Regions from separate parts of the Ruegeria sp. O4 genome, predicted to be linked through region 4. Evidence: riboswitches for the same ligand, from Rfam matches in the RefSeq annotation. Region 4 holds a riboswitch; each other region holds the start of a gene.

The links. A riboswitch is a leader RNA that binds a small molecule or an ion and turns the genes downstream of it on or off. The one in region 4 is predicted to bind cobalamin.
Region 1: it holds a riboswitch for cobalamin, as region 4 does, so the genes downstream of both, ACR0J7_RS17165 (DUF1636 domain-containing protein) here and ACR0J7_RS19565 (DUF4198 domain-containing protein) in region 4, are expected to answer to the same signal.
Region 2: it holds a riboswitch for cobalamin, as region 4 does, so the genes downstream of both, ACR0J7_RS09255 (ABC transporter substrate-binding protein) here and ACR0J7_RS19565 (DUF4198 domain-containing protein) in region 4, are expected to answer to the same signal.
Region 3: it holds a riboswitch for cobalamin, as region 4 does, so the genes downstream of both, ACR0J7_RS17890 (hypothetical protein) here and ACR0J7_RS19565 (DUF4198 domain-containing protein) in region 4, are expected to answer to the same signal.

The regions. Positions count from the first base shown of each region.
Region 1 is NZ_JBQERO010000019.1:61,381-69,283, forward strand. It holds gene ACR0J7_RS17145 (precorrin-8X methylmutase) at 1-447, opposite strand, end outside; gene ACR0J7_RS17150 (cobalamin biosynthesis protein CobG) at 447-1,568, opposite strand; gene cobN (cobaltochelatase subunit CobN) at 1,565-4,858, opposite strand; gene cobW (cobalamin biosynthesis protein CobW) at 4,862-5,917, opposite strand; gene ACR0J7_RS17165 (DUF1636 domain-containing protein) at 5,922-6,296, opposite strand; cobalamin riboswitch at 6,391-6,595, opposite strand; gene ACR0J7_RS17170 (NAD(P)-dependent oxidoreductase) at 6,698-7,693, shown strand.
Region 2 is NZ_JBQERO010000006.1:4,718-12,620, forward strand. It holds gene ACR0J7_RS09225 (SDR family oxidoreductase) at 1-433, shown strand, start outside; gene ACR0J7_RS09230 (DUF6552 family protein) at 423-674, shown strand; one part of gene ACR0J7_RS09235 (IS5 family transposase) at 843-1,179, shown strand; one part of gene ACR0J7_RS09235 (IS5 family transposase) at 1,179-1,600, shown strand; gene ACR0J7_RS09240 (arylsulfatase) at 1,825-3,387, shown strand; gene ACR0J7_RS09245 (DUF4345 domain-containing protein) at 3,514-3,903, shown strand; gene ACR0J7_RS09250 (DUF302 domain-containing protein) at 3,905-4,762, shown strand; cobalamin riboswitch at 5,467-5,659, shown strand; gene ACR0J7_RS09255 (ABC transporter substrate-binding protein) at 5,813-6,817, shown strand; gene ACR0J7_RS09260 (FecCD family ABC transporter permease) at 6,832-7,863, shown strand; partial or broken gene ACR0J7_RS09265 (ABC transporter ATP-binding protein) at 7,860-7,903, shown strand, end outside.
Region 3 is NZ_JBQERO010000022.1:4,811-12,713, reverse strand. It holds gene rsgA (ribosome small subunit-dependent GTPase A) at 1-812, shown strand, start outside; gene ACR0J7_RS17895 (alpha/beta hydrolase family protein) at 848-1,705, opposite strand; cobalamin riboswitch at 1,838-2,056, shown strand; gene ACR0J7_RS17890 (hypothetical protein) at 2,147-2,554, shown strand; gene ACR0J7_RS17885 (protein-tyrosine phosphatase family protein) at 2,546-3,058, opposite strand; gene ACR0J7_RS17880 (DNA polymerase III subunit gamma/tau) at 3,231-4,994, shown strand; gene ACR0J7_RS17875 (YbaB/EbfC family nucleoid-associated protein) at 5,184-5,537, shown strand; gene recR (recombination mediator RecR) at 5,599-6,192, shown strand; gene ACR0J7_RS17865 (hypothetical protein) at 6,214-6,882, opposite strand; gene ACR0J7_RS17860 (hypothetical protein) at 7,078-7,566, shown strand; gene ACR0J7_RS17855 (ribonuclease T2 family protein) at 7,563-7,903, opposite strand, start outside.
Region 4 is NZ_JBQERO010000029.1:12,855-20,757, forward strand. It holds gene ACR0J7_RS19550 (ABC transporter permease) at 1-672, opposite strand, end outside; gene ACR0J7_RS19555 (substrate-binding domain-containing protein) at 780-1,799, opposite strand; gene ACR0J7_RS19560 (ROK family transcriptional regulator) at 1,974-3,179, shown strand; cobalamin riboswitch at 3,301-3,499, shown strand; gene ACR0J7_RS19565 (DUF4198 domain-containing protein) at 3,632-4,417, shown strand; gene cbiM (cobalt transporter CbiM) at 4,424-5,035, shown strand; gene ACR0J7_RS19575 (cobalt ABC transporter permease) at 5,032-5,595, shown strand; gene cbiQ (cobalt ECF transporter T component CbiQ) at 5,595-6,374, shown strand; gene ACR0J7_RS19585 (energy-coupling factor ABC transporter ATP-binding protein) at 6,371-7,021, shown strand; gene ACR0J7_RS19590 (hypothetical protein) at 7,038-7,253, opposite strand; gene ACR0J7_RS19595 (hypothetical protein) at 7,330-7,903, opposite strand, start outside.

The DNA of each region.
Region 1 (7,903 bases), on a different contig from region 4:
TTCCAGCATGTTCAGCAAGTGAAACAGCGCGGTGGGCGCGTTTCCAATGGCGACCAGAGCACCTTCCAGATGCGGACGCCAGAATTCCAGCGCAGCGGCAGAACGGGTGTTGCTCATCTTGGTGGCCAGAGGGCGCACGCGTTCGTCATGGAGGGTGCAGATCACCTGGTTGTCGGCAGGCAGACGGAAGCGGGTCACACCTTCGCTGACCATGCGCGCGTCACACAGGATCGCCGCGCCGTTTTCCAGCGCCGTGCGTGCGGCCTGCACAAATCCGGGTGAGAAATGTACAAACTCCTCCAGCCCGACCATGCCGGCGGCGTGGATCATCCGAACGGCGACCTGCTCTTCATCGGTATCAAAGCGGGCCAGATCAGCCTCGGACCGGATGGTGGCAAAGCTTTCCTTGTAGATCGCCGCGCCATCAGTTTCGTATGTATAGGGCATCAGGTGAAGTCCATAGTCATGAGTGTTTCCGGGTCGAGCCCGCGTTGGCTGGGCTCATCCCCCGCGCGGCCCTGTTTGACAAGATCAAATCGCCCGTTGTTGCCGACCACTGTGATCTCGGCCGGGCCCATATGGGCGCACCCCTTGGCGCAGCCCGAGACATGCAGACGACCGTGAATGCGCCGAGCCAATGCACGGGCGATGTCGCGGGTTTCCACCTGCGCTTGCGGGCAGAACGGCGCGCCGGGGCAGGCGTCGGTTGTCATCATCGGATCGGCTCCGTCCATGACGAAATCCGGGGAGGGTATCGCCGCCCCGCCTTCCAGCAGGATCAGCCGCCACGGTGTGACACGCAAGGCAGAAGCGCCGCTGGCTTCGATCAGTTCACAAAGCTTGTGCGCAGGCAGCGAGCCGAAAGCCGCGCCGTAGAGAGCACCCAGTTCACAGGGGCCGGGTTGCAGTTTTTCACCGAAAGGACCGGGGGCAAATCCCTGCCATTCCTGTGGCAACGCGTGGGTGACCCGCGCCATGCGACGTGTCTCGGCCGTGTAAGTCTCAGAAAACCACAGGGCCAATGCGATCACGTTGTCAATGGCGTTATCCTCGGTCACAGACCGCCCGGTTTTGCAGCCGTCGGCGCGCAGGATCGGACCGCCGGCACCCAGCTCCAGACGAATATCTGCAGAATCCGAGGCCAACAGGCGCTTCGGGCCTGTATCTATGGCAAAACCAAACTTAGCGGGCAGAGCAGGCAATTCGGCCAGTCGATCAATCAACTCCAGTGTCAGCCGCGCGGTCAAATCGCCCGCCTGATAGAGCGGAGTGACCAGAATATTGCGGCGTACTTCGATGCCGGGTTCCGTATCAAGCAAGTTCAGCGCTGCAAGTTCCACAAGCAACGGCTGGTGGTCGCGCTCATCCACGCCGCGCAGTTGCAGGTTGGCACGATTGGTCAGGTCAATGGTGCCGTTGCCGAACCGTTCAGCCAGTTCGCACAAACCAATAGCCTGCCTGGCACTCAGTCGCGCCAGACGCGGACGGACCCGCACGACCAGCCCGTCGCCTGACATCATCGGGCGATGTGCGCCAGGGCACCAGCCTTGAACGATAGGTGCACTCATCCCAAACCCTCCAAGTCGGCACGGATCGAATTCCGGCGTGTGTTCCAAAGCCCCGCTTCCAGCAATGCACGGAACCTGTCTTGCATGGCCTGATGGGCCTTCGGGTTGGCCTCTTGCAGAAAGGCATCAACGGCCTCATTGCCCAATGTGGCTTCGTGGTAGAGATCAAATAGATGCGGAGCGACGGTTCCGGACAGATGCGCAAAAGAGGCCATGTGATCCAGCGTCGCAGCAATCTCGGCGGCGCCGCGAAAACCATGGCGCTGCATCCCCGCGATCCAGCCAGGGTTGGCAGCACGGGCATGAACGACGCGGCTGATTTCTTCCGGCAGAGTCCGGGCGCGCGGATTATCGGGGTTGGTGTTGTCCAGATGGTAAAGCTGCGCGGATCCGCCGACGAATTTCTTGGCGGCGGCAAAACCGGCCTCATGCGTGGCATAATCGTTGGCCAGCAGCAGGTCAGTTTCCGTCAGATCCTGGAGGTGAACAAAACTGTCGGCATTGGCGACACGATCCGTGATTCCCTCTTTGTCTTGCGCAACGTGCTCACCTTCCAGCGCGTACGAGCTGGCCTCCAGCCATGCCTCCCCGGCTTGGGTGCGCGCTTCGTCCGTATAGGTCTCGGACAGATGGGTCATGTTCAGGCCGTAACTGCCGGGTGCCGGGCCAAACACCCGCGCAGCCGGGGCGTGACCGGCATAGGGGTTCCAGTCGGTCGCTTCATCACGCTCTGACAAAGCCCGGACCGCCTGACCATAAAGGGCTGACAACGTAGGGAACACATCGCGAAACAAGCCTGAAACCCGCAGGGTGACGTCCAGGCGCGGGCGGCTCAGGTCGGTGATGGGCAGCACTTCGATACCCGAAACCCGCTCGGACCCCTTGTCCCAAACCGGCTTTACACCCAGCAGGTGCAGGGCCATGGCGAATTCTTCGCCCGCCGTGCGCATGGTGGCCGATCCCCACAGATCGACAATCAGCCCTTTCGGGTAATCGCCTTCCTCCTGCAAGTGTCGCCGTACCAGTTCCTCGGCCAGTTTCACACCTTGCGCGTAGGCTGCGCGGGTGGGCACAGACCGAGGATCGGTGGTAAACAGGTTTCGCCCGGTCGGCAGCACGTCAGAGCGGCCCCGATAGGGCGAGCCGGACGGGCCAGCCTCGATCCGCTTGCCGGCCAGCGCATTGATCAGGGCCTTGCGTTCGGCATGGGCGGATGGGGCTGGGTCGAAACTGCCGGTCACATCCGGGACACGCCCATAGACGTGCAGCCCGTCGCCAAACTGACTTTCCTTGATATCGCAGACAAAGCGGTCGATGCGGGTGATTGCTTCGGCGGTGCTGGTGGCCTGGTTCAGGCCCAGATCGTGCTCCAGCCCAATGGCTTGCGCCTCATCCCGGATATCTTCCTGCAACCGGTCACGGCGTCTGGGGTCAAGGCCGTCCGCGTTTGAGAACTCGTCCAGCAGGGCTTCCAGCCGCACCATCCGGTCAGGCGTTCCGCTTTCTTTCATGGGGGGTGGGATGTGGCCCAGGGTCACGGCGCTGATCCGGCGTTTGGCCTGCGCGGCCTCACCCGGGTCGTTGACGATGAACGGGTAGATCACCGGCAGGTCACGGATCAGCGCCTCGGGCCAGCAGTCTGCTGATAGGGCGACCGATTTGCCGGGCAGCCATTCCAGTGTGCCATGCGCACCGATATGGATCAGCGCATCCGCGCCAAGACCTTTGCGCAGCCACAAATAGAAGGCCACATAGCTATGGCGCGGGGTACGCGAAAGGTCGTGATAGTCGTCATCACGCAGTTCGGGTGTTCCGCGCTCTGGTTGCAGTGCGACCAGCGCCTTGCCGCGTCGCAAAGCCGTGAAGTGAAACGCGCCCTGAGCGAAAGTTGGGTCTTGCTCAGGATTGCCCCATACGGTGTGCAGATCGGTGCGCAGGGTTTGGGGCAATTCAGCGAGTGCGCTCAGATAATCCTCAAGCGGCCACGATATCCGGGCGTCCAAGAGTGCGTCGGCAACCGGATCGCCAGCCGCGATGTCGTAGCCTTCACCGCAAAGATCAGACAGCATCGCCTCAGCCGAGGCCAGCGCGTCGAGACCAACCGCATGGGCCATTTGCCAGTCTTTGCCGGGATATGTGGACAGTACCAACGCGGGGATCTGGTCTGCCTTGGGTTTGTCATTCAGGGCAAGCCAGCCCGATACCCGATCGATGATCGCCTCGATCCGGTCCGACTCGGCCCGATGCGCAAAACGGGAGTATTCCAAATGCGGATCGCGCTTGCCCGGTTCTTTGAAAGAGACAACGCCTGCCGATATTCGCCCGTCCACTTCGGGCAATACCACATGCATGGCGAGGTCGGCGGGTGACAGGCCGCGTTCGGCCTCCGCCCAGGCCTTGCGTCGCGAGGTGGCGAGAGCGACCTGAAACACCGGCACATCCGCTGCGTCCAGAGGCGACGTGCCGGACGCGCCCTTGCCCGAGAATGAAGTGGCGTTGATGATCGCCGACGGTCGCAAGGCGACGACCTGTTCCCTGAGCCAGTCGGCAGCGGCTGGGGTCTTGAGCGACGGGGCAAACAGACCCACCGCCTGAAGCCCGCGGGCGCGCAGGCTGCGGATCAGGGCCGCGACCGGGGCGGTGTCTGCGGATGTCAGATACGCGCGATAAAAGGTGACAAGGATGCGTTTCGTATCGTTCTGGAATGCGGAACCCACCGGGACGACACCCTGATCTGGACACCACGCACCGCATTCGGGCAGGGTTTTCGCGCCCATTACTGGCCCGGCATAAAGCCCTGCTGCCAAGGCCATCTGGGCCAATGCGGCCTGCGCGGCGACTTCGCCGCCGGTGTCACACAGATGTGCCAGCCGCCTCAGGGTCGAGAGGGGCAGGGTCGAATACTCATCCAACCGAGTGTCTTCACGCCCATCCGCCGGTAAAACGGCTAACGCGATGCCTTTGGCTTGCGCCAGTGCCAGAACCTGTTGCAGCCCGTAAGACCAATAGGGCACGCCACCTATCAGACGGATCAGGATGCCCTTTGCGCCCTCAAGTGTCTGTTCGACATAGGTATCGACGGACAGAGGGTGCTTCAGCGCCGCAAGATTGGCCAGCCGCATCGTGGGCATCCGCCCCTCAGGCCCGCCGCCGCGATGCCAGCCCGCCGCGAAAGCGCCCAGGTCACTGTCGGAAAAGGACAGCACAACCAGATCACCCGGGCTTTGGCCCAGATCGGTTGGGGTCTCGGTTTCCTCGAGCCCGTGGCTTTCGCGAAAGACGACGTGCATGACTTACTCGGCAACCTCGGTCACACCCACGAGGATATCACGGATTTCGGCTTCTTTGATGTCGTCATGCTCGGCAATCACGACCAGGCGCGAGCGGCGCTCTTCACCGGGCTCCCACGGGCGGTCGTATTGGTGACGAACCCGCGCGCCGACAGCCTGAACCAGCAGGCGCATCGGTTTGCCAGCGACGGCGGCATAGCCTTTGACGCGCAGGATATTCAGCTCAGTCGCAAGACGTTCGATTCTGGCTACCAGTTCCGCAGGGTCGGTCTGTTCCGGCAACTCGACGATGATGCTCTCGAAATCGTCATGCTCATGATCGTGATGGCCATCGTGATGTGACGGGCGCGCGTCCATGTCATCTTCGACGGCAGCCTCAAGGCCAAGCACGACACGTACGTCGACGACACCCTCGGCGACCTCGACAACGGGAAGCGGCCGCGGTGCCTCGGCGGCGATGATCTGTTTGGCTTTCGCGACACCTTCGGGACCTGCTAGATCGGGCTTGGTCAGCAGGATGATATCCGCGCACGAGATTTGATCTTCGAACACCTCGGACAAGGGTGTTTCGTGATCGATCGAGTCATCAGCCAGCCGTTGGGCATCCACCGCTTCAACGTTCGGAGCAAAGCGACCGGCGGCCACAGCCTCGGCATCGGCCAGCGCAATCACGCCATCAACGGTGATTTTCGAACGGATATCAGGCCAATCAAATGCTTTCAGCAGCGGTTTGGGCAGTGCAAGGCCGGATGTTTCGATCAGGATGTGATCCGGGCGCGGTTCCAGCGCCATCAGCGCCTCGATGGTCGGAATGAAATCATCAGCCACGGTGCAGCAAATGCAGCCGTTTGCCAGTTCCATGATGTTTTCCGCAGGGCAATCCGGTATCGCGCAGGATTTTAGAATGTCACCATCAACACCCACATCGCCAAACTCGTTAACAACAATCGCAAGACGCTTTCCCTGCGGGTTCTGCATCAGATGACGCACCAGCGTGGTTTTGCCCGAGCCCAGAAAGCCGGTGATCACGGTGACGGGAAGTTTTTCTAGGTTCGACATGATCTCAGCCTCCAATCGGGGGAATGCGCGAGGCGCAGTTTTTGCGGAAATGTTCAGGACGGTCGCGCCACTTCACCAGACCATCGTCTGTGGCCAGATACTTGGTCACACCATCGATGATGACATCGACGTGATCGACTTCGTTCAGGTTCTCGTAAACAAAGGTCCAGCGATCCGGCCCGCCCCGAAGAACGATGGAACAGCCCTGATCGCAGTTCGAAAGGCATTCGACAGGTTTCAGAATGATGCCATCTGGCAGGGCTGCCTGTTCCAAAGCCTTGTGCAACAATGTGCCGGGACGCTCAGCGTCATCCTCGACGGGCAGACCCCGGCGGCAAGTCGTGCAGACCAGTAGTTCTACCGGTGCGGTCTCGGTCATGTCTCTCATCCCCCCAAATCCTCTTCGCGGGGGACGGGGTTTCATGCGGGCACCACGTCTGCACATGGACCCGACACCGGAACACCCCGCCCGGTTTCAACTTCGGGTGTTGGCAGGTCTCCCGGCTTGCGGATGCCAGAGCGGTCGCTCTGTCGGATGTCCCGCCTTCCCGGCACAGGCCAGTGGCATTGGGCATCCTCTCCGGTCACGGTCGCGGGGGCGGCTGCGTTTGGCGGATGAACCGTTGACGCATTCCCTTTTCATCGGCTGTTGCCGACACCAACGTCCGGGACATGCGGCACCGCCGACCCGCTTGTCAAGCGGTTCGCGCGCAACAAATAAGCCAAGGTGAAAAAAGCGACCTGTAGGCGTCGTTCGGCGGCATGAAGAATGTGTTCGGTATGTGGTCGCATGACGGGAAAACGACGAACTTGGAGATGCGTCATATGAAAGTGGGATTTATCGGTCTGGGTAACGTAGGCGGCAAGCTTTCGGGATCCCTTTTGCGCAACGGCATTGATCTGACTGTTCATGACCTGAACGCGGATCTGGTGGCCGAGTTTGTCGCCAAAGGTGCAAAGGCGGCTGAGGGGCCCGCCCAGTTGATGCGCGATTGCGATGCGGTGATCACCTGTCTGCCGTCTCCGGCAGCATCGGACGCAGTTATGAAGGAGATGTTGCCCGAAGTGGGCCCCGGCAAGATCTGGATGGAGATGTCGACCACAGACGAGGCCGAAGTCAAACGCCTGGGAGCCGAAGTCATATTGCGCGGCGGTGCGGCCGTCGATTGCCCGGTTTCTGGCGGGTGCCACCGTGCCGCGACGGGCAATATCTCGATCTTTGCGGGCTGTGACCGGGAAACGTTTGAACGAATTCTGCCGTTCCTGACGACAATGGGCCGCCGGGTTTTGCACACCGGCGAACTGGGTTCGGCCTCGGTGCTGAAAGTGATGACCAATTATCTTGCCACCGCCAACCTGATCACCTGCGCCGAAGCACTAGTTACGGCAAAGGCTGCGGGGATGGATCTGAACACGACCTATGAGGCGATCAAAATCTCGTCCGGCACGTCCTTCGTGCACGAAACCGAAAGTCAGGTCATCTTGAACGGGTCGCGCGATATTTCCTTCACCATGGATCTGGTGAAGAAGGATATCGGTTTGTTTCAGGAGGTCGCCGACCGCGCCGGGGTGCCGCTGGAAATAAACCCGGTGATGATCAACATCTTTAACGATGGTATCGCACGATATGGCGAACGCGAGCTTTCACCAAATATTATCAAACGGCTGGAAGAGGCAACCGGCCTGGATATCACCGCCCCGGGCTTTCCAGCCGAAATGACGGATGATGAACCGGAAGAGCCGGGATACGAGGTTGTGCCACAAGGGCGCGCCTGAGGGTAAGGCAAACACCAGACTACATCGCGCCCCGTGAACGAGCAGGGGTAGGCAGGTGTTCCGAAAAAACACGCCATATCTGGCCCGCAGTTCGACAGAATCGCGGGCCATGAACGTCTGAAAATACCAAGCGTCACACGCGCGTACTGCGGGGCCAAGTCAGCGATTAGGATGTAGTTGGAGGCGAGTACCGGAATCGAGACTTCTTAG
Region 2 (7,903 bases), on a different contig from region 4:
TCTCGAAATCAGCGACGACGATTGGCATCAAGGGATGGAAGTCTACCTGATGAACGTGATCCGTCCGACAAGGCTTGTCACACCCACAATGCAGGCGCAGCGCGGCGGGGCGATCATCAACATCTCAACCTTTGCGGCATTTGAACCTGACCCTCTTTTCCCAACGTCGGGGGTCTTCCGGGCCGGGCTTGCTGCATTCACGAAACTCTATTCGGATAAATATGCGTCCGAGAACATTCGCATGAACAACGTCCTTCCGGGATTCATAGACAGTCTGCCCGAAACCGATGACCGCAAAGCGCGTATTCCCATGGGGCGCTACGGTTTCGCTTCGGAGGTGTCTTCTCTCATTTCGTGGCTCGCCTCGAATCATGGTGGCTACATGACAGGACAAAACTTGCGTCTCGACGGAGGATTGACACGTGCAGTCTGATACCTTGGCGCTCGCGTCATCGCGCGAGCGCCTTGTCTTCGCGGTCAAGTGGGGCGCATCCGCAGTTCAGATCATGGGATACACCGCGACCGGGTTTGGCTGGACACCATGGAACCTCTACCTGTTTCTTGTCGGAGTCGTGGGTTGGTTCGCCGTCGGCGCTCTATGGAATGACAAGGCGCTCATGCTGGTCCACCTTGTCGCGCTAGGCGCAATGATTGCAGGTATGGCAAGCGGCTGACACAAAAGAGCGGTCATTAGTGCGTCTTGCAGCATCGGTCAAAGAGGGCTCAGTGCCGTCATCCGAGTGTTTTTGTCGGATGACCGCAATGCCGCGCGGAGCCGCCTTTGCGATGGTCGATTCCATTCCCTGAGGCATCGTGATTCAAGGTCGACAGGAGGATTGTCCATGTCGCATCTGTTCTGGCTCGACCAAGAGCGTCTCAACCGCATCAAGCATATGTTCCCAAAGCCACGCGGTGTTGCGCGTGTCGATGATCGCCGCGTTCTCAGCGGCATCATCCATGTCATTCGCAATGGATTGCGCTGGCGAGACGCTCCGTCCGATTATGGGCCACACAAGACACTTTACAACCGATGGGCTCGATGGTCCCACATGGGCGTCTTTGCACGTATCCTGACCGAATTAGCCGCTCAAGGCGATGAAACAGGCACGCTAATGATTGATGCGACGCATCTGAAGACCCATAGAACAGCGTCCAGCATGGGGCTCAAAAAAGGGGGCGCGGCCGCCTGATTGGCCGCACCAAGGGTGGGCTGAACTCAAAACTCCATGCCGTAACCGATGCGGTGGGTCGTCCAATTCGGCTATTCATGACGGCGGGAAACGTCAGCGACTACATCGGAGCACGGGCACTTTTACCCTCACTACCTGCTGCGGAATGGATGTTGGCGGATCGCGGATATGACGCCGACTGGTTCCGCGAAAGCTTGAAAGAAAGAAGCATCAAACCCTGCATACCATCGCGCCGGAACCGCAAGGACATCATCCCACATGACACAAAGATTTATCGAATCCGCCACAAGATTGAGAACATGTTTGGGCGGCTTAAAGACTGGCGTAGGGTCGCGACCCGTTATGACAGATGCCCTGTAATCTTCATGTCGGCCATTGCGCTCGCGGCAACCGTATTGTTTTGGTTATGAGTCCAGAGCCTAAGCAATCGCTCATTGCTTCAATCGGCGACGACTGTTTCCAGCCCAAACCGGACATTCAACCCAGGACTTTGCAATTCCGGCTTGGCGGGCTTTTTGGTCGAAGAAATTTCTTGCACCAAGGTGCTGAGCCCAAAAAGTTAACAAATCAGACCGTTCCTCTAAGCCGATGTTTTTCCTATGGTTGGTAAGAAGTACCAAGTCGGGAGGTCTTAATGAACAAGCTTATCTCAGTAACGGGTGCCGTCTGCTTTGCTTTCACTGGAGCTTGGGCCGACGAACATACCCCGCCCAACATTCTTGTCATCATGGCAGATGACGTAGGTTGGGCGAGCGTCGGCGTTTACCACGGAGGTGTCAAAAGCATCGAGACGCCGAACTTGGATCGCCTCTCCTCTGAGGGTGCTCGTCTCACAGATTATTATGCCGAGCCAAGTTGTACTGCCGGTCGATCAGCTTTCATGACCGGACAATTGCCAATACGGACTGGTATGCACACGGTTGGACTGCCGGGAGATCCGGTAGGTTTAAACCCAGATGACCCAACGCTTCCGATGTTCCTGAAAAAGTTGGGGTATACGACGGGGCAGTTCGGAAAAAACCATCTAGGCGACCTCAATGAGTTCCTACCGACTGCAAAAGGTTTCGACGAGTATTGGGGTTGGCTCTATCACTTGAATGCTATGGAATATACGTCTGATCCGGATTGGCCAGACGACCCAGAATTCAACGCGCAATTTGCGCCTCGCAACATCATTCATTCATTTGCAACAGAGGAGGTAGACGAAACAGTCGACCCGCGATTTGGAAAAGTCGGGAAGCAGCGCATTATTGATGACGGGCCTGCGCCTCCTGAGCGCCAAAAGACTTTGGATGACGAAGTGACATCTTACACGAAAGACTTCATTTCTCGTGCAGTAGAGTCGGACACTCCGTTTTTTGTCTGGATGGCTCCAGCCCGTGCACACGTCTGGACCCACCTCAGCCCCGAATACGAAGCTATGTTGGGCAATGGGCGCGGACTTCAGGATGTTGTCATGAAGGAGTTGGACAACAACGTTGGTAACGTTCTCAGCCACCTTGAGGATCTGGGAGTCGCCGATAATACCATAGTGATGTTCACCGCAGACAATGGCCCGGAAACACTGACGTGGCCTGATGGTGGTACGACACCGTTTCATGGGGAAAAGGGTACTACTTGGGAAGGTGGCTTTAGAGTTCCTGCGATTATTCGCTGGCCGGGCAAAATTCCAGAAGGTCAAGTCTTGAATGGCATCTTCAGCGGAATGGACTGGATGCCAACATTTGTAGCTGCGGCTGGAGGTCCGACAGATCTAAGAGAAAAGCTCCTAGAGGGATATGAAGGCTATAAAGTGCATCTCGATGGCTACAACCAACTAACTTACCTGACAGGTGAGGATAAAGAGAGCAATCGCCGCGAGCTGATCTACTATCAGGGTACGGACCTCCAAGCAGTACGCTACAACGATTGGAAAGCGCACTTTGTCGTTCAAAACCATGGCTGGTCAGGCCCGAAGGAAGAGTTGGTCGCCCCCTTGCTTTTCAACCTTCGCCGCGATCCTTATGAGAAAGCTGCGGATGAAAGCGGGATGTACGTCCGCTGGATGGGCGAGAAAATGTGGGCATTCGGTCCAGCCGCCCGTCTAGTGCAGGCACATCTCGCTACTTTCGAGGAGTTCCCTCCGCGCGGGAAGCCGGTCGCCAATCAAGACCATGTTGAAGAACAGACATCAACCGAAGGCGGCATCTCTCAGTAGAGGAAGCGAGGCAACCAATACGCCTTTCCCACCGCAGCGTGGGCATCCGGCTCGGATCATCGGATGCCCAAAATAACCGACTAGGAATTTCGCAAAAAGCGAAACCTCTACGAGAAGGAGTCCTCCATGAGTGCTAGATTAGTCCTTCTGCTTGCTGCCGTCGGCCTCGTGCCAATTGCGTTATCATACGGTCTGATGCCCGGCCGTTCGATCCCAGTTTTGCTGAGATTTCCGGTGGAAGGGACGAACCAAACCCACGTGTTCCGAGCGATTATGGGTCTTTACCTGGCAAACGCTCTGTTTTGGTTGGCGGCTGCTTCGAAACCAGAGTTACAACGCCCCGCGCTGTGGGTTCTATTTTTGTTTATGTCAGGACTGGCCGTTGGGCGCATACTAAGCATCCTTATCGATGGAGTTCCGAACGGGGTACTTCTCTTTTATCTTGCAGCCGAGATAGCTTTTGCAGCTCTGGCGGCGGTTTCTCTGAAAAAAGTACGAGGAAACAGGAAGTGGTAAAATGGTGAGGTCTGGCTTTGTTTTCTCGATGATCGCAACTTTATCAGTTTCGGCATCCGCTTTTGCACAATCTTCATCTGTCCAGACCGCGGTGGACGAAAACTTCTTAGAGCTTGAGACTGCCGTTTCCGAAGCGGGAGCTGCTCCAATCGCATCGATAGATCACGCGCGCCTGGCCAAGGCCGAAGGCGTCGAAATGCCAGCATCTCGTGTACTCGTTTTCTCTGATCCAGAGGTAAACACACCTATACTGGAGGAGAACGTACGTGCAGGTCTGGACCTTCCTTTTCGCGTTCTTTCATTCGATCAGGATGGTCGACCGCAGATCGAATACACAGACTCTCAGTTTCTCAAAGTTCGGCATGGTCTAATCAATACCCAAGCGTTGAATGCATTTGAGAACAAGTTGCTCGAAGTCCTGAACGACTTGGATGCAGCACCAGCGCCGACCAAAGGATTAGTTGCAAACCATGGCATCATCGAATTGCGATCTGAGCTCAGCGTTCCAGAGGCAGTGGAACGTGTCAGGACAGCTGTGATGGGACAGGACGATACAGTCTGGTTTGGGGAGATCGATTTTGCGGCCGAAGCGTCCCAACTGGGGACGGAGCTGCCGGATGCTGTTCTCTTGCTATTCGGCGGACCAGCGCCCGGTGGTGTGGCTATGGCGGACTTTCCGGCAATTGGTTTGGATGCCTTTTGCCAAAAACTATTGGTTTACGCGAATGAAGAAGGCGGCTCCGTAGTCATTTTCAATGACATCGCTGCTTTGGCGGAGTTGCACTACGGTTCTTCAGCCGAACCTCATCACGGTTTGAACAAACGGCTGACGGAGACATTTCGCAAGGCAATTGAGTAGCCGCTGTTAGGAAAACGCAAAAAACCTTTGCCGATTGGCCATCTTTTCGTCGTCCGCTTTGGGTTGATTTCAGCGGTTCTCAACGCAACAGGCCTACCACGCTTTGGGCCGTTCGTTAAACTTTGCAAAGGCCGCTTTCTGCGCATCGCTGACGTAGTACAGTCGGGATGCTGCGCGGCAGAGAAGCGAAGCTTTGCCCGATAAAGCGGAAGTTGACCCGAGCCATCTCAACATCCGATTTCGGTGCAGTGGGTAGCTCTCGAAAAAGTCTTCGAGGTGCGATGCTCGCCGAAGCCCGTCAAATTTGCGATGGACTAGTGTTGTTTCAATATTTGCGGCATGGGCCGGCACTTCTAGTGGTCTTGGTCTTTGTTCTACTTTTGCACGCTTATGCCTCCTGATTTTGGTCTTGCACGCTTATGCTTCACGCGTTGCACAGTTATGGTGTTTCATCAAATTTGTCGCTCTTTAAGCTATTGTTTTTAAAAGATTTTTTTGCACAACCTATGCGAGAAAATACTGATTCGTGCACGCTTATGCTCAATTTGCACCCTAATATCACACACTATGAATCTAGGTCCGGATTTTGGCGCGTTCTCAGCGGCTTTTCTGATATCAGCGCCATGTTGAGACGCGCAGGTGCATGCTCTTGCGAGAAAATAGGAAAGACCCCGGAGTTTTTTCTTGCCGCAGGGTAAGTGTTAAGGTACCCGCGTTTTACCGGTCCCGATGTGGCTAAGAGGGAATCCGAGGTGCCTTTTGGTGCCAACCGGAACTGCCCCCGCAACTGTAGGCGGCGAGCGCTGTCCATTTCCGTCACTGGGCCATTTTGGTCTGGGAAGACAGGACAGACAAAGACCCGTCAGTCAGGAGACCTGCCGGTATGAAACCGAAACACACCGGGCGGGGTTGTCCGGGGAGGTTGCCGAAGAAACGCGCCGGGCGGTCTATTTTCTACCCTGCGCTCACGGCAGGCAGTAAAGCGTCTGTTGCTTCGGTAAATGCCCATTCACCCGTTCTCTGGTCATTGACACATGGAGATCGATTGTCATGTTTCTACGCACTGGCCTGATTGGCCTTTCCTTGCTGGCTACCAGCGCTGCCTCCGAAGGAAACTTTCCCCTAACTATCGAAAACTGCGGTCACTCGGTCACGTTTGACGCGCCAGTGACGTCGTCAGTCACGGTCGGCCAAGCCGCGACCGAGGTGCTTTATGCGCTGGGTCTGGGCGAGCAGGTTCTTGGAACCTCGGTCTGGTTCAACGAGGTGCTGCCTGAATATGCCGAGGTGAATGCCAAGGTAGAGCGTCTGGCAGACAATGATCCCAGCTTTGAAAGCGTTGTTGCCAAGCGGCCGGGACTGGTCGCAGCGCAATATGAGTGGCATGTCGGACCCGAGGGCATCGTCGCCACGCGTGAGCAATTTCACGAACTGGGCATTCCAACGTACGTAATGCCTGCAGATTGCATCGGCAAAGACAATACAGTCGGCGGCGATGGCACCCGCCTGCAAGCGTTCTCGACCGATACGCTGTATCAGGGTATCGAAGAACTGGCGGCAGCCTTTGATGTATCCGAACGCGGCACGGACCTGGTTGCCGAGTACAAGGCCCGCGAAGCCGCAGCCGTCGCCAAGGCGCAAACCGTGAAGCTGGACGATGTGTCAGCCGTATTCTGGTTTTCCTCTCCTGAAATGGAAAGCGACCCGTTTGTGGCCGGACAGAAAGGCGCACCGGGATACATGATGAGTAAATTGGGTATCCGCAACGTCGTCGAGACGGATGAAGAATGGCCAACAGTGGGCTGGGAAACCATTGCCAAGGCCAATCCGACGGTGATTGTTATCGCCAAGATGGACCGCCGTCGCTTTGCTGCGGACGACTACCTGAAAAAGCTGGAGTTCCTGCGCACTGATCCGGTGACCAGCCAGATGGATGCGGTCAAGAATGACCGGATCGTCATTATGGATGCGCAGGCCATGGACGCCACCATCCGCGCAATCCCGGCGCTGGAGGATCTGGCCGAGAAGCTGGATACCATCGGAAACAACCTGTGAACGAGGTCGCCGCAATCTTACGGCAGGGTTTCAAGGCTGCGTGCCTTACCGTGCCATTGTTGATTGCGGCGGTTCTTGCGGGCGCGATGATCGGGGAAACCTCTCTGTCGCCCGATTTGGTTCTCTCCGTTCTGGCCAACAAGCTGGCCGGAGCGGACTTTCCTGTCGACCCAATTGATCAGGGTATTATCTGGAGCTACCGGATTCCTCGCGCTCTGGTCGCTGCGTCCTGCGGTGCCGGTCTGGCTGTCGCAGGGGTCGTGTTGCAGGCTTTGCTGCGAAACCCGTTGGCCGACCCTTACATTTTGGGCATTTCTGCCGGGGCCTCGACGGGTGCCGTGGCTGTAACCATCGCTGGTTTGGGTGGGGGGGCTTTGTCGCTGTCTTTTGGCGCGTTCAATGGCGCGCTTTTGGCTTTTGGTTTTGTCGCGTTGCTGGCCCGAGCCGCTGGCGCAGGGGGCGGACGGGTTGCGACGGCACAGATCGTCCTGGCGGGAATTGCCGGGTCTCAGTTGTTCAATGCGCTGACGGCCTTCATCATCGCCAAATCCGCCAATGCCGATCAGGCGCGCGGGATCATGTTCTGGCTGATGGGAAACCTCAGCGGCGTGCGCTGGCCGGATGTGTATCTGGCCATTCCGGTGGCCCTTGTCGGTTGGCTCATTTGCCGCTTTCACGCCAGAGCACTGGACGCCTTTATTTTCGGCTCTGATTCAGCGGCCTCGCTGGGCATATCGGTACGTCGGGTGCAGGCAACCCTGATCTTTGCGACCGCGCTCACGACAGCTGTCATGGTTTCTATCGTCGGATCCATTGGCTTTGTCGGGCTGGTCATCCCTCATGCTGCCCGGTTCCTTGTGGGACCGGGGCATCGCAGGCTTATCCCAACCTCCGCCTTGATCGGAGCGGTCTTCCTGATCGGCGCAGATATCGTGTCGCGCATCATCATCCCGGGTCAGGTTCTGCCGATTGGGGTGGTCACCGCTCTGATCGGTGCGCCTGCCTTTGCCGTAATTTTGGTGCGCGGCCAGAGGAGCGCCCGATGAAGATCGAGGCGCAAAACCTGACATATTCCGTTCGCGGCAA
Region 3 (7,903 bases), on a different contig from region 4:
GCCACCTTTTGGACCGGCGCAGCCTGCTGCAACGCAGAGCTGCCGGTACAGGTGCCGCAACCCAACTGATTGCCGCCAATGTCGATGTTTTGTTCATCGTCAGCTCGTGCAATGCGGACTTCAACCTTCCCCGGCTGGAACGTTATCTGGCGCTGGCGCATCAGGCCGGATGTTATCCGGTCGTTGTCCTGACGAAAGCTGACCAGTCGGATGACCCCGGCAGTTTCTCGGGACAAGTGCAATCTCTGGACCCTTTTCTGTCGGTGCTGGCGGTCAATGCGCTGGACCCGGCAGATGTCGAAAAGGTTCTGGCATGGTGCCCCAAAGGCCAGACCGGCGCGCTGGTCGGGTCGTCGGGCGTAGGTAAAACGACGCTCAGCAACGCCATGACGGATCAAAACCTCGCCACGTCTGAAATTCGCGAAGACGACGCACGGGGCAGACACACGACAACGGTGCGCGCGTTGCACCGGATGGGTAACGGTGGCTGGCTGATCGATACGCCGGGAATGCGCGCACTGCGTTTGCTGGACGCTCAGGACGGGATCGACAACGTGTTCTCGGACATCACGGAGCTTGGCCAAAGCTGTCGCTTTTCGGATTGTCAGCACGAGACCGAGCCCGGCTGTGCCGTGCAGAACGCAATCGGCGAAGGCGCACTTGACCCGACCCGGCTGGACCGTTGGCGCAAGCTGCGGCGTGAAGATCAGCGAAACTCGGAAACCGTTGCCCAATCGCGGGCGCGGGACAAGGCGTTCGGCAAGATGGTGCGCGGTGTCATGCAGGACAAGAAGCTTCGCAAACGGCCATAACTGCAAGGTGTTAGGAAAACCTGCGTCGCGTCTGATCAGGCGATCAGGCGCGGCCAGACCGCTGCATTGCGACGGGCAAATGCTCCGATATGGCCTATTTCCGGCAGTCCGAATTCAGCAGGCTTCAGAAGGTGGCGTCTGGCCTCGGGGCCATACAAATCAGCAAGGCGCCAAACCGCCTCGGGCGGAGCCATCTGGTCATCTTCGAACGTGAACAGATCCACTGGTGTTCCAGAACTGCCCCAATGCGCATCAGGCAAATTCTGCCCGATCTCGGGAACGTAGCTAAGAGGGGCTGTACACCATTTGCGCCATTGCCAGTAGACCGAGGCGGGCAGGTCCGAACCAAACCCGATTGCTTTGCCGGGTAGATAGCCAAGTGCCCGCACCATCAGCGGTGCATGGCCATACCAGAACAGCCCTGCCAACCCCCGATAGGGCCATGGGTGATCTTTCAAAGTCACCAGTCCCGAACACACACCGATCATTCGGTCGATCTGGTCGATATCCGGCTGCACCGGCCCCAGCATCGCACCGACCGAATGGCCGATGGTCCAGTGCTGCGCCTTTGGAAACCGCCTGCGCATTTCGGCCCGTGCCGCTGGCATGTCGATCAACGCCCAATCCGCCATTGTTGCAGTTGCGTCTTTCAGGCGGCCGACCAAAGAAAGCCCGTAGTCCCGATAGTCATAGGTCAGGCAAGCTATCCCCCGCTCGGTAGCCAGCCATCGCGCAAAGTGTTGATAATAGTCACGCGGCACACCCGTGGCACTGTTAAGTACGACAACGGTTTCCGGCTCACCCACTGGCCGGTACAGCCGCGCCGACAAGGTCACGGACCCTGACGGAAAGCGGAAATCTTCGATCAACACCGTCTGTTCCGTATCCAACATGATCCCCGGCTTTCGCTGAAACAATGGTTTGCCTGCCTTCGATGCCGACGAAACTAAGCCGGAACGTAAACCGCATCCAGCATGACCAAACGTCCGGCCTAAAGATCGGCTTGACTCGGAACGCGATCAGGCGCTAGCGGTTGTGTGATGGTTTCCGGCCCCCACAAGAGGTCGGGATGAAAAGGGAACACGGTGCGGTTTGTCTGGTCACACAGATATCAACCAAGTCCGCGACTGCCCCCGCAACTGTAAGCGGTAAGCAATGCCGAAATACCACTGGCCCACGGGCTGGGAAGGTCGGCAGAGCAATGACCCGCAAGTCAGGAGACCTGCCATCGGAACTGAAACCGAAACTCGGGCGGGGTGTCCGGGCAGGTCCTGACAGCGAGATGCTGTCCCACCTGCCCCAATATCCAGCCCACCACGCGCGGAGGGCGCAGGATGATCTGGAAGACAAAGTCACACGAATACAGCGCAACTGTGTGCCAGCGGACGGGCAATACCTGCCCGGCTTTGGCGCGACTGGCCCGCTCGATTTCCGAAGCCATGGCGCAGGCGGTTTCGGCCACCAGCGAAGATTTCGAATTTGAAGGCAACAGCGCGCTGTCACATTGCGCGGAAGGGTGCATGGCAACGATCCGAGCGCGATCCGACAGCGTTCGCGTTTTCTGCGGGGCGCACCCTGATACGGCAATTCGGGACCTTGATGCCTATGCCGATTTGATCTTCGGACCTACATTCAGCACGCTGCCCTCGGGCATTGTCGCGAACCCGCCTTGCGCCATGATCGAGGTTTCAACGATCCGGCCCCGGAAAACCGGCTACGCACCCCAGCAGCTGTCAGCTTGATCCCACTTCCACCTGTGCCGGGGTGATCCGGGACGCCCAGGCCAGCTGCGCATCGGTTTCGACAGCGCAGGGGCGCACGGCCCGCAGGCGGTCCAGTGCGTCGCTGGCGCGTTCACCGCATTCAACCATCAGTCGCAGAACAATCATCCCGGATCTGCCGCACCCCCCACGGCAATGCACAAGAACCCGGCCACCGCCCGACAGCGCATGTCGGGCCGTGGCGCTGACCTCTGGCCAGGCCTTCTGAACCGCCTGCGTCGGTGCTCCAAAATCTTCGATCGGCAGGTGAACCCACCGGCTGGCACGGCTTTGGATGTCGCTGCCAAAGTGCTGCGCGCCATCCTGAAGCATTTCAACATCCGTCGTCATTGAAATCACAAGGCCCGGTTTCCAAGCCGCAATCATATCCAGATCGCCGACGTAATCCCCGCCACGCCCGGGCATTGAAGTAAGGGCAAGCGTTCCGCCTCCGACCTGCAGAGCAAAAATGACCAGCTGCGACATGAAGTGCGTCCTCCCCCAAGGTACTCTTTAAGAAATGAGTCATTAAATCCGCTGGACCAGTTTAGTTGGAAACCAGCCCGTTTCTGAAACAAAAAATCATCACGCCCCACAGTGGACGCGGAGTGCCGCCGCCACTACGCTGTGCCGAAGCACCGAATCCGAGCGAGAAGACATGACAGACACGCCAAGCCCCGCCTATCAGGTTCTCGCCCGCAAATACCGCCCGGAAACCTTTGCCGACCTGGTGGGTCAAGATGCTATGGTGCGCACCCTAAAAAACGCCTTCGAGGCCGACCGGATTGCGCAGGCCTTTATCATGACCGGCATTCGCGGAACGGGAAAAACCACCACGGCGCGGATCATCGCCAAAGGCATGAACTGCATCGGACCGGATGGAACCGGAGGACCGACAACCGAGCCTTGCGGTCAGTGCGAGCATTGCGTCGCAATCATGGAAGGTCGCCATGTCGATGTGATGGAAATGGATGCGGCCAGCCGTACCGGCGTCAACGATATCCGCGAGATCATCGACAGTGTCCGCTATCGCGCCGCCAGTGCACGCTACAAGATCTACATCATCGACGAGGTTCACATGCTCTCGACCAGCGCATTCAACGCGCTGCTCAAGACGCTCGAGGAACCGCCCGCACATGTGAAATTCATCTTCGCGACCACCGAGATTCGCAAAGTGCCGGTCACGGTTCTGTCGCGGTGTCAGCGCTTTGACCTGCGCCGGATCGAGCCCGAAGACATGATCGGCCTGCTGCGCAAGATCGCCGGGGCCGAGAGCGCGCAGATCGCCGACGATGCGCTGGCGTTGATCACCCGCGCTGCAGAAGGGTCGGCCCGCGACGCGACCTCATTGCTGGATCAGGCAATCTCGCACGGGGCCGGAGAGACGACGGCGGATCAGGTCCGTGCGATGCTGGGTCTGGCGGATCGTGGTCGGGTTCTGGACCTGATGGACATGATCCTGCGCGGTGACGCGGCAGGGGCGCTTACTGAACTGAGCGGGCAATATGCGGAAGGCGCGGACCCTCTGGCCGTGCTGCGCGATCTGGCCGAAATCACGCATTGGGTGTCCGTCGTAAAGATCACACCTGACGCGGCCGAAGACCCGACGGTTTCCCCCGACGAACGCACACGGGGCCAGCACATGGCCGAGGCTTTGCCGATGCGGGTTCTGACCCGGATGTGGCAAATGCTGCTGAAGGCGCTGGAGGAAGTCTCTGCGGCGCCCAACGCGATGATGGCCGCCGAGATGGCCGTTATCCGGCTGACGCATGTCGCTGATTTGCCCAGCCCCGAAGAACTGATCAAACGGCTGCAAGACACCCCACCTCCGCCTCCCGGCGGGCCGGGCGGAGGCATGTCAATGTCGCGACAGGCCCCGGTGGCAACGCAATCCAACGCGACCCCGCCGCCTGCTTATACATCGCCCCCGCGCGGAGCGGGTGGCGCACCGGTTGCCGCACTGTCGCAGGATGCACAGACGGCCCTGGCCCGCTATCCAACCTTCGGGCATGTGGTGGAACTGATCCGCACAAACCGCGATGTGAAACTGCTTGTCGAGGTGGAAAGCGGCGTGCGCCTTGTGTCGTATCAGCCCGGCCGGATCGAATTCACCCCGACGCCTCAGGCACCGTCGGATTTGGCGTCGCGATTGGGCTCTGCCCTGCAACGATGGACCGGCAATCGGTGGGCCGTCTCCATTGTCTCGGACGGAGATGCGGCGACCATTGCGGAAGTACGGGACCGGGCCGAACTTGCCCTGAAAGCCGAGGCCGAAGAACACCCGCTGGTTCAGGCCGTGCTGACGCAATTCCCCAAGGCAAAGATCATTCGGATCGAAACACCGGAGCAGCGCGCCGCCAAGGTTGAGACCGAGGCCCTTCCCGAGGTCGAAGATGAATGGGACCCCTTCGAAGAGGATTAGCCCTAAGCTTGTGGGTCCAAGTTTCAAGAAACCGGCATACTCACGCCCCTCCACGATACAACTGAGGGTGGGAATGCAGGCGCATGACTGATCGGTCGGCGACGCTCTGATCAGGACAGGCGGGAGACCTCTTGTGCCGCCTGCCTGCGGTCCGTATTTAGAACCAAACAGAAACACAGGAGACGACTGATGCTGAAAGGACTCGGCGGGCTTGGCGGACTGGGCGACATGGCCAAGATGATGAAATCCGCACAAGACCTGCAAACCAAGATGACCGAAATGCAGGAAGAGCTGAACAACATGATGGTTGTCGGCGAATCCGGTGCGGGGCTGGTCAAGGCAACGGCCACAGCCAAGGGTGAACTCAAGGGGCTGGACATCGACCCGTCGATCTTCAACGGCGACGACAAGGAAGTGGTCGAAGACCTGATCCTGGCCGCCATCAAGGACGCTCAGGCCAAAGCTGCCGAACGTTCACAGGAAGAGATGGGCAAGCTGACCGAAAGCATGGGCCTACCCAAAGACATCAAGCTACCATTCTGAGCTTCATCTTTTCCCAAATACTCCCGCCGGAGGCTCCCTCCGGCGCAAAGCAGGACAGGCCATGGGCACGAACAGCGAAATCGACAATCTGATCGACCTGATGGCCAAACTGCCGGGGTTGGGCCCGCGCTCGGCCCGCCGCGCGGTGCTGCACCTGATCCGCAAACGCGCTCTGCTGCTGACGCCCCTGTCAGACGCCATGCAGCAAGTGGCCATCACCGCCCGCGAATGCCTGAGTTGCGGCAATGTGGGCACCACGGATATCTGTGACATATGCAATAGCGAGGCCCGAGCGACCGGCGAACTCTGCGTGGTCGAGGACGTCGCCGACCTTTGGGCGATGGAACGGTCAGGGGTCTTCAAAGGCCGCTATCACGTGCTGGGTGGCACACTGTCTGCACTGGACGGTATCGGCCCGGACGAGCTGCGCATTCCTCGCCTCAGGGATCGGGTCCTGGCCGAAGGGATCACCGAAGTGATCCTTGCCCTGAACGCCACTGTCGACGGCCAGACCACCGCCCATTACATCGCCGATCAGCTGGAAGGCCAGGTGCGCCTGACCTCACTGGCGCAAGGCGTGCCCATCGGCGGAGAGTTGGATTATCTGGATGACGGAACGATCACGGCGGCGCTCAGGGCGCGAAAGGAATTGTAGCCGGTTGTAGACACTAGCACATCAATAAAGCCCATCAGTTTCGTCAATCAGCACCGGCGGCCCCCAATAGTCCGCTTCAAACCGGACGCGCGCTCCACTGTAGTTTTCGAAATGAATCGTTAGGCCGAGAGCATCACTCCTAAATAGTCCTTTCAGGTACCCGGTGAAGCTTTCGATGCTTCCGACCCATCCTTCCTCCTTTGTCAGCCTGAACTCGACCCACTTTTTGAGTTCTGTGCTGCGCTCGGCGTCCAGCTTGTATTCAGGCCGGCTCGTAGTTTCGCACTGAAAAACCCCATATTCGGAATATGGGCTGGCGGCATCTATGGGTGGCCAGTCGAAGATGTGAATCCGCGCCAAGAAATTGCCTAAGACTACATAGATCCCATGTTTGTCGCCAACTTTGTCTTCTGTCATGCCGCCATTCCACGCGCTCTCATCTTTGGTCAGAAAATACCCGAGACAAACGTCCGCGCCCCAAACCAACAGGTCTGAGCTTTCAAAAGGTTGCCACTCATGATCCAAGATTTGCGGATCAAAAAGTGATGGGCCTTTCTTACATCCATGCGTTTCGCAGTAGGATTCGGCGTCAAATTGGAACTTGCCGCTGACTTCAGCGAACACCGCCCTGTCCAGAATGACCGAAGAGGTTAAGAAACAAGCTACAAATAGACTTTTGAATGCTGACATCCAGTATTGTATCGTCAAAGTATCGAGAGGCATTGATCGGAACAAATGGCTTTGGATTTCATTTTAGCAAATGTAAATCTGAGCGGGTAGGATCAAAAGAAAATTAGTAATTTCTAAGGCAGATGGCCCCTTTGTTTGGTCCAGCACGTCAAATAGGGTTGCGGCAAACAAGTTACTCAATACTGGAGACCAATTGTGACCCGACTTCTCGCCTTCACCCTCGCCGCCTTCTCCGCAACCGCTGCCCTGTCGCAGGAACTGGTCGACAAGGGCTTTGTCGAAGGCTGGAACATCATGATGGACCCGGCGCTTGGGAACGGGTGTCTGATCCAGACGGTCTATCAGGACCTCTCGGTCGTGCGGCTGGGCTATGACGCACTGGGTAATCGCGGGTACTTCGCCGTTTACAACAAGGCCTGGGGCAATATTGAACAAGGCAAAAGCTATCCCATCCGGTTCGAACTGGACGGCAAGAGCTTTGATGCCACCGCTATCGGGTTCAATGAACGCAAAGTGCCGGGTGCGACGGTGTTTTTTACCGACCGGAATTTCGTCACCGCGATTGCCCAGAACAAGACGATGACGGTTTACAATCCCGCAGGCGAGGTGGTGATGGCGATTGATCTGAAAGGCACCGCCAAGGCGCTGGACTATGCGCGGGACTGCCAGAACAAGAAGCTCTAGCGAATCGGATCGAACAGCGCGTCCTTGGCGGTGCAGTCGCGAATTACATCGCGGCCGCATGGCACCGGATCAAGGTCGCGCGACAGGCATAGGCGGACCTCTTCGATATAGCCCTGTTTGCAGGTGACCGTGATCATATCGCGCTCCAGTTCCGGATTGGCTTTCAAAAACGCATCCTCGACCACCGAAGCCGGCAGTTTGACGGATGCGTCCAGCTTGCGGAAGACCTGCGGGCGTTCGACAGCGTCATAGGCACGCCGGGACAGGGCGAAATAGTCGGGCGCAGATAGCCCCGAACAGGTGCCGTGTTTCTTCCACTGATGCCATGCAAGGCCCG
Region 4 (7,903 bases):
GTGCCGCAACGCGTATGCAAGGACGAGGATCAGCGCCAGCATGAAGACAACACCAACGGTAAACACCGCCCCGCCCAGGTTAAACTTGGCACCAAACAGTTGCAGGATGGCGGCGTGTTCCTCGATCTCCTGCGACCGGATCGTTTCGTTTTGTGAATAAAGGAAATTCGCCGCAAGAACGATCTGCCACATGCCAAGGGTGACGATGAATGGCGGCAGCTTGATGCGACTGACCAGAAACCCGTTCAAGCCCCCGATTGCCGAGCCAACAGCAAGGCCGCACACAATCGCAACCGAAGGTGGCATTCCATAGCGGAAAGTGAATTGCCCCATCACAACCGACGACATCACCATGATGGCCCCAACACTCAGGTCGATGCCTGCGGTCAGGATCACAAGGCTTTGTGCCGCCGCCACGATCCCGACGATCTGAACCTGTTGCAGGATCAATGTCAGCGCAAAGGGCGAAAAGAACTTGGGGCCCAGCAAGACACCAAAGATGACGATGGCAGCGACAAGGACGATCAGCGGGACCAGCGACGGGTTCACATGCAGAAAATGCTGAACCGTTCCGACAAATCCGCGTTGGTGATCGTCAAATTCGGCAACTTGTTCTGGGCTGCCCTTTGCGGCGGTTTCGAAATCGTCGGCTTGTCGTGAAGAATCGGACATGGAACTTCCCCCAAAGCGTCAGGTTTATGACGACTTTAGCAAGGTTTCAGGCGTGTGGGTGGTTTTGACAAGTGGAAGGCCGCGTAGCGGCCTTCCACACGTTCAGCTTAACCCCAGCAGAGGTCCATGCCTTCCTGAACCGAGATGGACTCGACGCCGTCGGCGGCCTTATCCGTCACAAGCGCCACGCCAGTGTCAAAAAAGTCCTTACCGGGTGTGTTCTCGGGTTTCGTCCCTTCGTCCGCCCATTTCTTGACAGCCTCAACGCCCAGCGATGCCATCAGCAGCGGGTATTGCTGGGATGTTGCGCCGATGACCCCGTCCGCCACGTTCTGCACGCCGGGGCAACCGCCATCGACGGAAACGATCAGCACGTCATTCTCGCGTCCGATAGCCTTGAGCGCCTCGTAAGCGCCCGCTGCCGCCGGTTCGTTGATGGTATGCACCACATTGATCATCGGATCTTTGGCCAGCAGGTTCTCCATCGCGCGGCGGCCGCCTTCTTCGTTGCCAGCGGTGACATCGCTGCCAACAAGACGCGGGTCGTCTTCATCGCCAATCACGTTCGGATCGGCCAGATCAACACCGAACCCCTGCAGGAACCCCTGATTGCGAAGCACATCCACAGTGGGCTGGCTGACCGCAAGGTCCAACGTGGCGATTTTGGCGTCGTTTGCCGCATCTCCCAGAGTGGCTTTTGCCCATTGTCCGATCAGAAGCCCCGCAAGGAAATTGTCGGTGGCAAAGGTCGCGTCGGCCGAGTCGATAGGCTCAAGCGGGGTGTCCAGCGCAATCACCAGCAGCCCGGCATCGCGGGCCTGCTGCACCGCCGGAACGATGGACGACGTATCCGACGCGGTCAGCAGGATACCCTTTGCGCCATCCAGAATGCAGGTTTCAATGGCCTGAACCTGAGTTTCGTGGTCTCCGTCGACTTTGCCGGCAAAGGCCTTCAGCGTCATGCCAAGCTCTTCGGCTTTGGCGGTCGCACCCTCTCTCATTTTAACAAAGAAAGGGTTGGTATCCGTCTTGGTGATCAGGCAAACGGTTTCACCTTCGGCCATTGCACTGCTTGCCATGGCCGTAACCGCCAGCGCCGTGGCGCCTGCAAGTTTCGCAAGTTTCATCGGTAGTCCTCCCAGTTTTCCCAATGCCCGTCCGGGCATACGTTTGATCGGGCGAAAACCGGCCCGATCGAACGTGAAAACCATCACAAGATTCGAATTTCGAGTCAATAAATAAATCACTCTTAATTATTATTGACAGAAAGGAAGGGTTTCAACATTGTCGTCATGAAGGGGATGGCCGTGTCTGCAATGAACTCTTTGGACAATACCACTGGCGTACGCGAGCCAGATATGCGCGGCACCAACCAAAGTGGAATGCGGGCCCGAAATGAACGGCTTGTCCTGTCACTGGTCCGGCGCCATCAGGCCCTCGCAAAATCTGAAATCGCGCGGATGACCGGGCTGTCGGCGCAGACGGTCTCGGTCATCATGCGCCAGTTGGAAACCGATGGGCTGCTTCTGCGGGGCGAACCGATCCGGGGAAAAGTCGGACAGCCCTCGGTTCCCATGCGCCTGAACCCGGATGGCGCTTATTTCTTTGGGCTCAAAGTCGGGCGGCGCAGTACCGAATTGGTGCTGACGGATTTCCTTGGCAATGTCAGGCACCGTGAGCGGCGGACTTATGATTTTCCGACACCCGAGGCGACATTGAGCTTTTCCAAAGAAAGCCTCGACAAAGTGATGGCGTCACTGTCGCCCGAGGCGCGCAGCCGGATCGCGGGTCTTGGGATTGCGATGCCGTTCTACCTTTGGGACTGGGCGCAGACATTGCAGGTTCCGCAGGAGAAAATGGATCCGTGGCGTGACGCGGACCTGAAAGGCGCGCTGGCCGCAAGCTATGACTTGCCGGTATTCCTGCAGAACGACGCAACGGCCGCCTGCGGTGCCGAGCTGGTCTTTGGCCCTGCGGAAGGTCCACGAGATTTCCTGTATTTCTATGTCGGCTTCTTCATCGGGGGTGGAGTGGTTCTGAACGGCTCCATCTTTTCGGGGCGGGGAAATGCCGGTGCGCTTGGTCCATTGCCTGTGCCGGACGACGCAGGCGGAGTAAAACCATTGATAGATGTCGCCAGTCTTTATGTGCTGGAGCGCGCAGTTGGTGGGAATGCCGAAACAGCCGGCTCAATCTGGGAAACGACACAGCATTGGGACATACCGGAAACCCACCTTGAGAACTGGTTGAAACAGGCGGCGCACGGGATCGCACATGCCATCGTCTCGTCTTGCAGCCTGATCGACTTCGAATCTGTCAAGATTGATGGCTGGATGCCCACAGGCATCAAGGCGCGGCTGGTGGAATTGGTCGAGGTCAAGCTATCAGACATGAACCTGACCGGGCTTGAACGGCCCTTGGTGCAGGTGGGGACGGCAGGCCCGGATGCCCGCTCATTGGGGGCGGCCAGTTTGCCATTGTCGGAAAGATACCTGCTCGAAGGGTAGGTTCATTCCCGAAAAACCCTGACCTGCATCCAAAGCGGATCCGTCGGAAAAAGGGCATCGCCCGCTAAACTTTTTGACAGCCAGCGCAATTGATCGTTGACGGATGCCGAAGAAGTCTGGCAAGCCGCTCGGCATGTCCGGTTCCGGGGCGTGCTCTGGAATCAATAGGGAATGCGGTGCGGGCTTTGGCCCAATTCCGCAACTGCACCCGCAACTGTAAGCGGCGAGCAGGGCTGAAGTGCCACTGGTGTTAATCCGGGAAGGCCAGCCCAACGCTTTGACCCGCAAGTCAGGATACCTGCCGGACATGTGCCTTTGACAAGGGCACTCCTAATCGGCGACGGGATGTGCGTCGGAGCAGGATGCTTGAAAAAGCAGCTTAGCTTGGACGTCCCCGCAGTCAAAACGCATCTCGTACCGGGGTTGGTGCGATGGGACAAGGACGACTATTGATGACCAAGCTGCTTTCCGCAGCCGCTGTGGCGATGGCGCTTCCAGCGATGGCAAATGCGCATTTCCTGCTGGAATACACCGCTGACACCATGATCGACGCACCGGGGAATGTTCCGGTCAAGCTGATCTTTTGGCATCCGTTCTCGAACGGGCATGTCATGGATCTGGACAAGCCGCAGGAATTCTACGTGATCCACAACGGTCAGAAAACCGATCTGCTGGATACCCTGGAACCCGTACGTTTCACCGGCGGCGAAAACGAAGGCGCGGCATTCAAGGGTTATGTTCCCGTCAAACGGTCGGGCGACTATGTGTTGGTGACTGTTCCCCAGCCCTATTATGAGGAATCCGAGGATATCTATATCCAGCAGATCGCCAAGGCATTCCTGAACCGCAATGAACTGCCGACCGACTGGATGAACCCGGTGGGCCTGCCGGTTGAGATCATCCCGCTCAACAAACCAACCAACATCATCGCGGGTTCGACGTTTACAGGTCGGGTTATGGCCGAAGGCCAACCGGTTGCGGGTGCCGAGATCGAGATCGAGTACATGGCCGCAGAACCGAACATGGAAAGCGCGGCCGCTTCCGCCCCGTCGGTCTCGCCGATGCCGGGTGGTGCATTGGTCGCAACTTCGGATGATAACGGGTATTTCACGTTTGGCGTTCCAAAAGCCGGATATTGGGGATTTGCCGCACTCGGCGCCGGTCCCGTGACCGAACACAACGGCAAAGAACTCAGTCAGGACGCGGTCATCTGGATCCGCGCCTGGGATTTGGAGTAACCGTAGATGCACATCGTTGACGGAGCCTTGTCCAACCCGGTCGTGATCGGCGGAGCCGTCGCTGCGGCGGGTGGGATTGCCATGGGCCTCAGGTCGCTGGATCTTGATCGCATCCCCACTGCGGGGGTGCTGTCTGCCAGCTTTTTCGTGGCATCGCTGATCCATGTGCCGATTGGCCCTTCGTCAGTGCATCTGATCCTCAACGGTATGGCCGGGCTTTTGTTGGGCTGGGCCGCATTCCCGGCCTTGTTCGTCGGGCTTTTGCTGCAGGCCGTCTTCTTTGGCTTTGGCGGGTTGACGGTATTGGGGATCAACACCCTGAACATCGCGTTGCCCGCGGTTTTGGCCGGGCTGATCTTTGGCCGCCTGATCGCCCATGGCTCACCTCTGCAAGGTGCGATATGGGGCGGGGTCGGCGGTGCCTTTGCCATCGCCGCCACAACCGGCATGGTTGCGTTTTCACTGGCCCTGTCCGGGGATGCATTCCTGCCAGCGGCCAAGCTTGTTTTCTTTGCACATATTCCTGTCATGGCGATCGAGGCGATCCTGACTGGGTTCGCGGTTTTGCTGGCGCGCAAGGTCAAGCCCGAGCTGTTTGTCAAAGGAGCGGCCGCGTGAGGTACCTGGCGATCATTCTGGTGCTGTGCTGCGCACCCGTACCTGCCTTGGCGCATAAGGTCATCGCCGGAGTGTTTGAATCCGGTGACGCCATCGAAGGCGAAATCGGCTTTTCCAACGGTGACATGGCAAGCGGGGCCGAGGTCATCGTCAACGGCCCGGACGGAGCCGAGCTGGGCCGTATCGTAACAGATGCAGATGGGTTTTTTATCTACACGCCAAACGCGCCGGTGGCCCATACTTTCTTTGCAAACCTTGGTGCCGGGCATGTGGCCGAGGTCACCATGCCCGCTGCGGATGTCGCCCGGATCATGGGCGTTGAAGCGGAACCCGACACCGCGCCGACAAACGCACCTGCCCAGACAGCGGCGGTGCTCAGCGATGAACAACAACAGGTCATTGCCAGGGCCGTGCGGGATGAGCTGCGCCCGCTGCGTCGGGAAATCGCCGCCTACCGCGAACAAAATGACCTGCAAACTGTTCTGGGTGGGATCGGATATATCGTCGGTCTGTTTGGTCTGGGCTTTTACTTTGCGGCACGCCGCAAGCTGGCGGCCTGATGGCGCACGTTCTGGGGCAACAGGAAAGCACGCTGGTCAAAGCGGGCGCGCAGCGGCGCGGCGCGATCAACCCGCTTGATCCAAGGATGCGGATCGTCATGGCGGTTGTCTTCGCGGTGGTGACTGTCGCGGTGTCCTCGCTGACGGCGCTGTGCGCGGCTTTGGTGGTGTCCCTTTCGCTTCTTGCCGCGTCGCGTCTGCCCTGGCGGAAAACGTTGAAACGCATGGCCATGATGGATGGGTTCATCCTTTTCATGCTGGTGCTGTTGCCATTCTCCATGCCCGGCGACCCGATGTTCACGCTCTGGGGGTTTCCCGCAAGCTGGCAGGGTTTCTGGAAAGCGGTCGAGATCGCTCTGACGGCCAACGCGGTCATCCTGTCCCTTATGGTGCTGGTCGGCACGATGGAGCCGGTCACTCTTGGCCACGCCCTGCACCGCCTGCGCTGCCCCGAAAAGCTGGTTCACCTTCTGATGTTCACCATCCGCTATATCGAGGTTCTGCGGGAAGAATACCTGCGCCTGCGCGCGGCCATGAAGGTACGCGGATTTCGCCCGGCAACAAACTGGCACACCTATCGCAGCTTTGGCTATCTCGTGGGCATGATGCTGGTGCGCGCGATCGAAAGATCCGAACGCATACTTGATGCGATGAAATGCCGGGGGTTTTCAGGCCGTATGCTGCTGCTTCAGGACTTTGCCCTGACCCGAAGGGACATCGTTTTTGCCGCAGGTCTTGGTGCCCTTTGCGCGGGTCTGATCATACTGGATTTGGCATGACACTGATTGCGCTTGAAGATATCTGCTTTGCCTACCCTGGTCAGCCACCCGTTCTGGACGGTGCCAGCCTCAGCCTGTCCGCCGGTCAACGCCTGTCGCTGACGGGTCCGAACGGGGCGGGAAAATCGACCTTGCTGCGCATCACGCTTGGCTTGCAGCGCCCACGGTCCGGCACGGTCACGATCTTTGGTCAGCAAAGGGTGCAAGAGGCCGATTTTCACGACGTACGCCGCCGGGTGGGGCTTGTGTTTCAGGATGCGGATGATCAACTGTTCTGCCCGACCGTCGCCGAGGATATCGCCTTTGGCCCGCTCAACCTGGGCAGAACGCGCGACGAAGCGCTTGCTATCGTTGAAAACGTATTGAGTGATCTGGACCTGATGCATCTGAAGAACCGCATCACCCACAAATTGTCAGGGGGTGAAAAACGGCTGGTTACGCTGGCGACCGTTCTGGCGATGGAGCCCGAGGTTCTGCTGCTTGATGAACCCACCAACGCGCTGGACCCACGGAACGAGGCCCGGCTGCTGGAAATCCTCCGGGAATTGCCGCAAGCGATCCTTCTTGTCAGCCATTCCCCGGCCTTCCGTGCTGAACTGGCACCGGATGCGCTGGATTTGCGAGACGGAAAACTGGTTGCTGTCTGACAGGACCAATCCGGGTTCAGCCCTGCCGCTTCCGGCTCATAAGCCCATATCTGACCGCCCATGCCCGAAACGACAGACGTCTGCGCCGGTCCTGTTTCACCGGGTGTTTTGATTGCGCGCCACCTTTTCGGTTGAACTCGAAAACGTCGATGATGCGCTCGGCGCAACCGCAGGCTTCGCCCATGCCAACTTTGGCAAAGTAGAATTTTTCGAAACGTTCCGGGTTTTGCATAGCGCCCCTCCTGTTCAAGCGTAACCCCAAAAACCAAGTGCCGCCAAATCACATTGTTGCGGTCGCAGAGGGGGTCCTATGGCGCGGCAAAGGTGCTTCCCGTCCAGACATTGTCCAGTTGATTGAAAACCGGCGAGGTGATGAGCATCTCGGCAGGGTACAGCAATTGCAGCTCATCCGCGAACCGCGTGACGCCGGGTACAAGCCCGGTGATGTTCTGCCACGCGGCCCAGCTGCCGGGATCGGACAGGCTGGTGGGATTGCCGGGATCAGCCGCCTGGTGCCAACCGGCCGCATTCAGGATCGGTGTAAGGGCAAAGCGCGCATCGTTGCTGTCAACCTCGGAACAGGCAGCAGCATCGCATTCCCAGCTTGTCCAGTCTGCCGCCGCGATGGTCCCGGCAATCGGGGCGGCGGCGTCGATGACCCGTGCCAGAACCTCGAACCCGCCACCCGCAGTCGGACGGCTGAGCGACAGGGGGTCGGTGGCCACGGCATGCAGCGCCGCAGTTGGTGCCAGGCTGAGGGTTCGACCGATCAAAGCCAGCTGTGCAATACCGTCGGTCACCGGGCCTGATCCGGCGGCCGGCAGGACCCTGACAGGTGTCAGGATCGGCACCGCACCGCCACGTATCGCGATTTCCTGCAAC